One region of the Peribacillus sp. NPDC076916 genome, then DNA from elsewhere that is predicted to be linked to it. Evidence: riboswitches for the same ligand, from Rfam matches in the RefSeq annotation. Region 1 holds a riboswitch; each other region holds the start of a gene.

Region 1 (3,282 bases):
TCCAAGTGGAAAGCGCACCAATTTCCCCATATACAAAATCCATTAGTACGGATGCAAGGCATGAAGCTACCGCAGCTAAAACGGCCACCGACATATTGAATTTTTTATATTTGAACGCCATGAACACCAGTTCCGCGAACAAACCTTGGACTACCCCATATAACAGTACGGTCAGCCCCCAAGGAGAGCCTAGAAAGAATTCCCCGGAAGCTGCAGCAATCTCCGCCAAAAGTGCCACACCCGGTTTCCGTAAAATTAAAAAGGCGACGGGACCAGCTATAAACCACATTCCATAAATAAGTTGATCCAGATGTAATCCTAATGGTTTAACGGAATAGTAAATCGAACCCCAAAGGATATAAACGATTCCAAATGCTACCGAAATCACGATCGTGACTAATATATCCGTTAATTTCAATCCTTTTTTCATTATTTCATTCTCCTTTATACTTCCAGTGTTTCCTGGTGCACAGGCCATCTCTCTAAACGATAAGCCATTTCCCAAAATGAATATTCATATTGGCTGCTCAGGATAAAATGCTCTTTCATTCTCTCCTTATCTTCGTCCGTTACTTTTTCAGCAATCTCATCCAGCCTCGCAATTTGTTCTTCCACCAAAGTGCGGAACCACTCTCCTCCGTACGCCGCTATCCATTCTTGATAAATCGGCTCTTCGGGTATGCAACCTTGCAGCTTTTCACCTATTTCATAATACAGCCAGTAACACGGCAAGATGGCTGCAATAACATCACCTAAATGTCCCGAATAAGCTGCACGATACATATGGGAAGTATAAGCATAAGCAGTCGGGGCGGGTTTGAAATTGTCCCTTTCTTCTTTTGTGATGCCTAATCTCTCAGAAAAATTCTCATGAAGCTTCAACTCCGCTTCATATGTTCCTTGTGCATGGCCGGCAAGCCTGCTTGTTGTATGTAAATCTGTAGCTTTGACTGCCCCTAAAGCTTGAACCCTGGCAAAATGAGATAAATAATAGGCATCTTGCATGACATAAAAACGAAAACATTCCAATGGCAATGTGCCATCTCCTATTCCTGCAACAAACGGGTGATTAAAACTAGCTTCCCAAATATGATCAACTTCCCGACGAATTTCCTCTGAAAACTTCATGTCCCTTACCTCCAATTTGTATTTTTCAATGAATCTTACAGAAAAAACCTTTTATCACCCCTTTTTTTGCAAACAAAAAACCACTTTCTTAAACGTAAAGAAAGTGGTTGTGCTTGAAAAAATACAGAATCGTATCGTTCCAGACCCCACTTCCCTACGCTGGTATAAACCAGATCAGGTTCTAAGGGTCTTAAAGTCATACTTTAATCTCAGCTTCTGCGGTAAAATAAACTTTTACCATTAAAGCACCCCTAGTGGTACAAATTGTATATTTAATTTCCATTTGCCTTTATATTAACACGATAAACCCAATTGTCAAACATATTAGAAAAAGTTTTCAACCTAATGCTTTAAGTTTACTAGCCTTTCAATCTTGCATAACCACCCAACTATATTGATTTTTAAACCATTGTTAATCCACCATTTACGGAAAGAGTTTGCCCCGTAATATACCCTGCATCTTCCGAAACGAAATAGGCAACAGCACTGGCAATGTCCTCTGGTTGAGCTAGCCGGCGAAATGGAATCGCTTTTTCCAAGGCACCTGCTATACCTTCATTATATGAGCCTATTTCTTGAAATAGGGGCGTATCTGCAGGACCTGGCGCAATACAATTGATGTTGAGTTTGTGACGTGCCATTTCTCTTGCTATCGTTTTTGTGAAGGCAATCACCCCTCCCTTAGCAGCCGAATAAACTGCCTCTCCACTTGATCCTACTCTAGCTGCATCAGATGCAATATTTACTACCTTTCCGTAACCATTTTCAATCATGAGAGGTAAAATTTCCTTGCAAGTATGGATCTGGCCAAGTAAATTAATATCGATAATCCTTTTCCAAGTGATAGGATCACTTTTTAAAAAAGGTTCCACCTTATCCCAGCCTGCATTATTAACCAATATATCTATTTTATGATAATGATTCACTGTTTCTTCAACGGCTTTTTTAACACTTTCTAATTTCGTTACATCACAATGGACGGCTCTGGCTCCAAAACCCGAATTTTCGATTAAAGAAACCGTTTCCTCAGCATTTTTATGATTTATATCAGCCACGATGATGTTAAAATTGCGAGAAGCCAATTTTTTTGCAATCTCTCTGCCAATTCCGCTTCCGGCACCGGTAATAAATGCGATTCTTTTATTCATATATTTCCCTCCACTTTCACCATTTAGTCAATACGGATTTATTTAAACTGCTTATTTCTTGTCGACTAACTTTTCATTTATCATTTCCCGGAGCCGGAATTTCTGGATTTTCCCGCTTGCCGTACGAGGAAAGTCATCCATAATTTCAAGAAATTCTGGCCAATATTGTTTGGCCAAACCCTTTTGCGAGAGAAATTCCTGCATGGATTCCATCGTGATCGGGCTCTTCCCCGTTTTCATGCTGATACATGCACATGCTTTTTCCTGAAGACGGGAATCTGGAACTGCAATAACCTGAGCGCTAGAAATATCCGGGTGTTCATACAATACATTTTCTACATAAGCGACTGGAATATTTTCACCGCCACGTATGATTATGTCTTTGTTTCTTCCAGAAATTCGAATATATCCTTCTTCATCAATGAAAGCTCGATCACCGGTAATGAACCATCCGTCACTATATTCAGCTAAAGTATCATCGATCCGTTTAAAATAGCCGACAAAAAGAGCCGGACCCCTTACTAATAAAGAGCCTTCTATATTCGGGGCACAGACCTTCCCTTCAAAATCTACGACCTTTAGTTCCATTCCCGGAAACGGAATTCCGTCGGTATTCGTCAGTTTTTCTTCTGGATCTTCAAGTCTCGTCAAGGTTACCAAGCCATCTTCCGTTTGACCCCACCCTGACAATATCTTGAACGGGACTTTTTCCATGGCTTCCTTTACTAAATGCCTGGGAATCGGGGCACCTAAAGCTACGAAGACTCGTAGCGAATTAAGGTCATACCTTTCTATCCCCTCCATTTGGACCGTATCTTGCAGATAAGGAGTAGCTCCGGCCGTAAACGTTATCTTTTCCCTCTCTACCCATTCAATAAACTCTCTCGGATTCCAAATGTCTTGATAGACTCCCGTACCTCCAATATGTGTAGGGAGCCTAACTCCATAACCAAAACCTGTTTGATGGGCGAACGTTGACGCCATGAAAAGAACATCATCGGATGTT
Region 2 (3,282 bases), on a different contig from region 1:
TCATTACTGGTGAACCACCGATGGCAAGGGTGGCATTTGCACAGTCGTTGACAGTAACAAAGTTGGTGATTTGGTGAATGAGTGGTTTTCTTTCTTTTACCTTCACGAATAAATCGGCTGCAGAAACCTTCATATTAATTCACTCCGTTCTTTTTTTGAAAATGAATGAAAATGATGGACAGGTCCATGACCTTTACCGATTGAAAAGCTATTGCGTATCGCTTCAGAAATATAGGTCTTGGCCTTTTCTATCGACTCTTGCAATGGCAGCCCATTTGCCAGGTTTGATGTAATGGCGGATGATAGGGTACAGCCCGTGCCATGAGTGTTCTTAGTATGAATGCGCTCCCCCTCGATCCATTGGAAGTCAGTCCCATCATAAAAAAGATCATTTGGATTTCCAGCTGCATGGCCTCCTTTAAGTAAAACGGCTTTGGGACCCATTTCTTGTATTGAAATGCATGCTTTGTAGAAATCTTGTTCCGTTCGAATCGACAAGCCAGTAAGTACTTCCGCTTCCGGTACATTAGGGGTTACAAGTGTTGCAAGCGGAAGCAAATTCATTTTTAAGGCAGAGACAGCCTTATCGTCGAGCAAATGATGACCGCTTTTGGAAATCATGACAGGGTCAAGGATAACGATGGCAGGCAAGAAGGTTTTAAGGGACGCAGCGACAGTTTCCACGATTTCTTTTGATCCAAGCATGCCTATTTTTACTGCGTCGACAGTAATATCTTCAAAGATAGCTGCAATTTGATCTGATATGATAGCTGTTTCAATTGGCTGTACTGAACGGACTTCCATTGTATTTTGTGCGGTTACGGCTGTGATGGCAGACATGCCAAAGACACCATGTGCAGAAAATGTTTTTAAATCCGCTTGGATTCCAGCCCCGCCCCCTGAATCAGAGCCTGCGATGGTTAATGCTGTTTTCATAAAAAAACCCCTTCATATAAGTATTTTTTAGAAGTATTTTAAGTAATATAAAAGCTAAAATCGCACCAGCGAATGAACTGAGCATAAAAGCCGGTAAAAAACCAAAAAGAGCAGCTTTTTCTCCCAATAGGAGGAGGGCAAGTGGATAACAGGCTAGGGAACCGATAATGCCGGTCCCGATCACTTCCCCTAAACAAGCGAATTTTAAGCTTTGTGTTTTTCGATAAAGGATTGCGGCCAAAAGTGCACCGATCATGCTACCGGGAAAGGCGAAAATTGAACCGGTACCAGACATGTTTCTAATGATGGAAACTAAAAAAGCTTGTGTCACTGCATAAGCTGGCCCCAATAGAACGGCCGTCAGGACATTTGCCAGATGCTGAATAGGAAAGACCTTTGCAAATCCTGCAGGAATGAAAATAAATGAACTGGTCAGCGTCGTAATAGCCGTAATCATGGCAGTCAACGTCAGTTTCTTGACAGGATTCATCATCTACAGCGGCCAAACTTGCTCATTATGAACCATATCCCAGAATAAATATTCATATCGGGATGTAACCAAAAAGTGCTTTTCTAATCTAAGAAGTTCCTTTTCTGGCATGCCTTCCGTCAATTCTTCCAACAAAGCGATCAGCCATTTGTGTGCTTCCCCGAATTCAGGAGATGAATAGGACCTTATCCAATCTGCGTAGCGATTGTTTTCCAATGATGCTCCATTTTGTTCTTTTAGTAGCAAACCGATTTCATAATAATCCCAAGCGCAGGGCAGGAGACAGGCGATCAAGTCTGCCAAAGTCCCATGCTGAGCTGCATTTAGCATGTAGCCTGTATAGGCTAGAGTCGTTGGAGTAGGTTCTGTATCTTCCAATTCCTTGGAAGTGATCCCGAATTCGGAAGCATAATGCCGATGAATATCCATTTCCACTTGAAGGGTTTCATTTAAAATACTCGCAAACTTTGCCATGGTTTCGATGTTATGAGCTTTGATTACACCTAAAGCAAAGAGCTTGGAATAATCCATGAGATAGATATAGTCCTGCTTCAGGTAATAGGCAAATTTCTTTTCAGGAAGCGTACCATTTCCAATTGCCTGGACGAAGGGATGTGAATGGTTCCTTTTCCAAATCTCTTTTGACCGTGCATGTAGTCTATCACTGAATGTTTCTAATTTAACATTCTCCATTGTTCATCCTCCTTTAGAATGGATCCCTTTGTTAATGAAAAAACCCCGTTCCTGAATACGGAACGGGGTAGATGGATATAGTCTGAAAATGGACGATATCATCCACTTCCCTCCGCCGGTATGAGCCGGTTCAGGTTCAAAGGGTCCGGAACTAATTCCATCTCAGTCTTAAAAAAAGACTCCCCTAGTGGTGTGAATTGTATGTAATTACTGACATCATATCAGAAAGACAAGAAAATGCAACCCGCATTTAAAGAGGGACCATTTTATGTCCAGGAAAAAAGGGAGAACCAGGTAATTGACTTTTGATGGTTATTAGGATAAAATCATGTCTACATCATTTATATATCGATTTCTTATCCAGAGAGGTGGAGGGACTTGGCCCAAAGAAACCTCGGCAGCGGACCCGTTTTGGGAACTGTGCTAAATCCAACAAGCATATGCTTGGAAGATAAGAAGAGCCGTACGGACACTGTCAGCCTCTTCTTGAATTAGAAGGGGCTTTTATTTTTGGGAAATAACGTTTAGTGACATAATAGAAAAGGTATATATAATTTGGTGAAAATAAAACAAGTTGATAAAGATTAGCTAACTAGAAGCAGGCTCTAGGATGACTAGGAAAGGAGCCATTTACATGGCAGAATTATTTAAGAGGATCGAACAGAGGAAGGCAAAGCTTATTGAAGAGTTATTGGCCAATGGAGTATACAAAACCTCTGATGAAAGGCACCTTTATGATGCCCCATTAAAAGTACTTGAAGATGAATATAAGATTGTTATAAATAAACCAAATACCGAGTCACCTTCTGAATGGATGACATAGTAAACGATGGACTATAGTTTGGGTTCTTGGATAAGAGATATGATGTAAGCATTCACAGTCTACACTAGTGGATGCTTTTTTGCGTTTAATAGAAAATGACACAAAATATACATAATTACAGAAAAAATAGTCATTTTGTCACATTTAACCTTTAAAATAACACATTTAATTTCTGAAAAATAGTTGATTTTAACTAGTAGATTCATTATGATGAAAGTGTAAAAAAATTGAATAAATGGGAGGTGGCTATATAATGCCTTGCCGTAAGGTAACTATAGAAAAAATAGAAGAGAAAAGAAAAGAAATGATCAACTTGGCAGCAATTTACGGCTTATCAAGT
Region 3 (3,282 bases), on a different contig from region 1:
GAGCAAAGGATCAATAAAGTATTGGATGAGGTCTTAGCAAAAGGGGACAGGGATGTTCTGATCGTGAGTCATGCCGCCCTCATGGTATATATGAGGAAAGAGCTGATACGACGGGGGTTCACAGGTCCAAAGTTCAAGATTGCCAGTAATGGAAAGCTTTATGTATTTGAAAGATGATAAAGGGAATATATTAGGTTTCCCATTAGGAAGGGAAGGTCATTTTTGCTTATTTTAAGAAAGAGGAAGGCATTTGCCGAATAGTTATTCTTTTTTTATTGGTTGTGGTTTATTATTGTAATAGTGTAATTTTTGCGAATTCAATAATAGGGAAAGAGGGGTGGACATTTTGCTGAAGGCAGTTTTTTTTGATTTAGATGATACATTACTTTGGGATCAGAAAAGTGTAAAAGAGGCTTTTGTGGCCACATGCGAAGTGGCTAAGGCGAAATATGACCTGAATGTAGACGAGTTTGAAGAGGCTGTGCGAAAGGAAGCACGTGAGCTTTATTCTTCTTACGATACATATGCATTCACTCAAATGATCGGAATCAACCCATTTGAGGGATTATGGGGAAACTTTCAGGATGATCATGATGAATTCCGGAAGATGGCCGGGATTGCACCGGCTTATCGGAAAGAAGCGTGGACGAGAGGTTTGAAGGCATTAGGGATCGATGATCCGGAATTTGGGCTTGAACTGGCAGAACGATTCCCGGCCGAGAGACGCAAAAAGCCATTTATCTATGAAGAGTCCTTCCGTGTTCTCGATGAATTAAAAGGGAAGTACAAATTGCTATTGCTTACGAATGGGTCTCCTGAACTGCAAAATACCAAACTTGAAATTACGCCTGAACTGGTTCCTTATTTCGACCAAATCGTGATTTCAGGCGCTTTTGGACGAGGTAAACCAGATGCCTCCATTTTTGAGCATGCTTTGGAAATCATGGAGCTTGATAAGGATGAAGTATTGATGGTCGGAGATAATTTAATGACCGATATCCTTGGAGCATCACGGGTAGGCATAAAGTCAGTTTGGATAAATCGCCATGATAAGGAACGGAATGAAGTGATTCCAACCTATGAAATCAAGCATTTAGAGGAGCTTTACCCAATTCTTGAGAGCTTGGGGAATTAATTAATGGCCCTCTCCAAATAACAGATTTTGGAGAGTTGTAATGAAAATATTAGGTCTTTCAAATTATTTACAGAATGAAAAGGGTGATATATAGTTACCCTGTAATCAATTAAATTATTCAGACTAGGGGTGTCCAATAAAAGTTGGGCTGAGAGAGAAGCGCTTAAGCTTCTTAACCCTCAGGACCTGATCTGGTTCATACCAGCGTGGGGAAGTTAGAATCTACTAAACAATGACATTTCAATTGGTCATTTCTGTAGTCATACTAACGTTAGCCGGGTCTTAAATATGAGATCTGGCTTTTTCGTGCGAAATGGATTGGATTTTGTCCTTTTTAAATGAACTTAAAAAGGAGAAATGAAATCATGATGAGTAATTCTGTAAATGACATGAACGTTTCAATTATGTCCAGTTTTGCCGGGAGTAAAAAAGTGTATGCTGAAGGATCTAGACCCGATATTAAAGTACCTATGCGTGAAATTAAGCTAAGTCCGACTACAGGGTCATTCGGCGAAGAAGAGAATCCGCCTTTACGAGTTTATGACACAAGCGGTTTTTATACGGATTCAGATTATCCCATTGATATTCGTAAAGGTCTGGCCCCGATTAGACGAAGCTGGGTTCTGGAACGGGAAGATGTTGAAGAGTATGATGGCCGTGAAATAAAGCCCGAAGATAACGGGTATAAAAAAGTTGAGTCACAATCCAATGCCGACGTTTTTCCGGGATTGAAAAGAAAACCATTGCGTGCAGTGAAAGGGCAAAACGTAACCCAGCTCCATTATGCCCGTAAAGGTATCATCACTCCAGAAATGGAGTTCATTTCGATCAGGGAAAATGTGGCCCCTGAGTTTGTAAGGGAAGAGGTAGCTAGCGGGCGGGCTATCATTCCAGCAAATATTAACCATCCTGAAAGTGAGCCCATGATCATCGGACGTAATTTTCATGTGAAAATAAATGCGAATATTGGGAATTCGGCTGTCAGTTCATCGATCGAAGCTGAAGTGGAGAAAATGACTTGGGCTACACGATGGGGTGCAGACAATATAATGGATCTTTCCACCGGAAAGAATATTCACACGACCCGGGAATGGATTATCAGAAATTCACCTGTGCCAGTTGGGACGGTTCCGATATATCAAGCATTGGAAAAAGTGAATGGAGTCGCGGAGGATTTAAATTGGGAAGTTTTCCGGGATACATTAATCGAGCAGGCTGAGCAAGGTGTCGATTACTTCACCATACACGCTGGTGTCCTTTTGCGATACATCCCCATGACAGCCAAGCGAGTTACGGGAATCGTTTCCCGAGGGGGCTCCATCATGGCACAATGGTGCTTGGCCCACCACCAAGAAAGTTTCCTCTATACTCACTTTGAAGAGATTTGTGAAATCATGAAGGCGTATGATGTCTCATTCTCATTAGGTGACGGCCTTCGTCCTGGATCCATTGCAGATGCAAACGATGAGGCACAATTTGCTGAATTGGAAACACTTGGGGAACTGACGAAGATTGCTTGGAAGCACGATGTTCAAGTCATGGTGGAGGGCCCTGGTCACGTACCGATGCATTTGATTAAAGAAAATATGGATAAGCAGCTGGAAGTCTGTCAAGAAGCGCCATTCTATACTCTGGGACCATTGACAACGGATATAGCTCCTGGATACGATCATATCACTTCAGCGATTGGTGCTGCCATGATTGGATGGTTTGGAACTGCCATGCTTTGTTATGTGACACCGAAGGAGCATTTGGGACTTCCGAATAAAGAGGATGTTCGGGTAGGGGTCATAACTTATAAAATTGCGGCCCACGCAGCTGACCTTGCTAAAGGCCATCCGCATGCAAGAAAACGGGATGATGCCCTTTCGAAGGCTAGATTCGAATTTCGTTGGAGAGATCAATTCAATCTTTCCCTCGATCCTGAAAGGGCGGTCGAATATCATGATGAAACTCTACCTGCTGAAGGTGCCAAAACAGCCCATTTCTGTTCAATGTGCGGCCCGAAATTCTGCAGTATGAGAATCTCCCAGGACATCCGTGATCTGGCGAAGGAAAAGGGTCTGGGTTTTGAGTCGGTAATCGATGAAGGGCTTAAAGAAAAAGCGAATGAATTCAGGAAAACGGACGGGGAAATCTATCAATGA

The links. A riboswitch is a leader RNA that binds a small molecule or an ion and turns the genes downstream of it on or off. The one in region 1 is predicted to bind thiamine pyrophosphate.
Region 2: it holds a riboswitch for thiamine pyrophosphate, as region 1 does, so the genes downstream of both, tenA (thiaminase II) here and tenA (thiaminase II) in region 1, are expected to answer to the same signal.
Region 3: it holds a riboswitch for thiamine pyrophosphate, as region 1 does, so the genes downstream of both, thiC (phosphomethylpyrimidine synthase ThiC) here and tenA (thiaminase II) in region 1, are expected to answer to the same signal.

What each region holds. Positions count from the first base shown of each region.
Region 1 is NZ_JBNNIU010000007.1:81,646-84,927, forward strand. Features, by position in the region: gene ACQKFG_RS19505 (ECF transporter S component) at 1-430, opposite strand, end outside; gene tenA (thiaminase II) at 445-1,128, opposite strand; TPP riboswitch at 1,263-1,391, opposite strand; gene ACQKFG_RS19515 (SDR family NAD(P)-dependent oxidoreductase) at 1,530-2,276, opposite strand; gene ACQKFG_RS19520 (AMP-binding protein) at 2,328-3,282, opposite strand, start outside.
Region 2 is NZ_JBNNIU010000001.1:378,151-381,432, reverse strand. Features, by position in the region: gene thiM (hydroxyethylthiazole kinase) at 1-133, opposite strand, end outside; gene thiD (bifunctional hydroxymethylpyrimidine kinase/phosphomethylpyrimidine kinase) at 130-936, opposite strand; gene thiW (energy coupling factor transporter S component ThiW) at 905-1,426, opposite strand; gene tenA (thiaminase II) at 1,430-2,119, opposite strand; TPP riboswitch at 2,210-2,315, opposite strand; SAM riboswitch class I at 2,473-2,577, shown strand; gene ACQKFG_RS01905 (Fur-regulated basic protein FbpA) at 2,754-2,942, shown strand; gene ACQKFG_RS01900 (aspartyl-phosphate phosphatase Spo0E family protein) at 3,196-3,282, shown strand, end outside.
Region 3 is NZ_JBNNIU010000001.1:943,351-946,632, reverse strand. Features, by position in the region: gene ACQKFG_RS04685 (histidine phosphatase family protein) at 1-177, shown strand, start outside; gene ACQKFG_RS04680 (HAD family hydrolase) at 347-1,135, shown strand; TPP riboswitch at 1,251-1,365, shown strand; gene thiC (phosphomethylpyrimidine synthase ThiC) at 1,501-3,282, shown strand.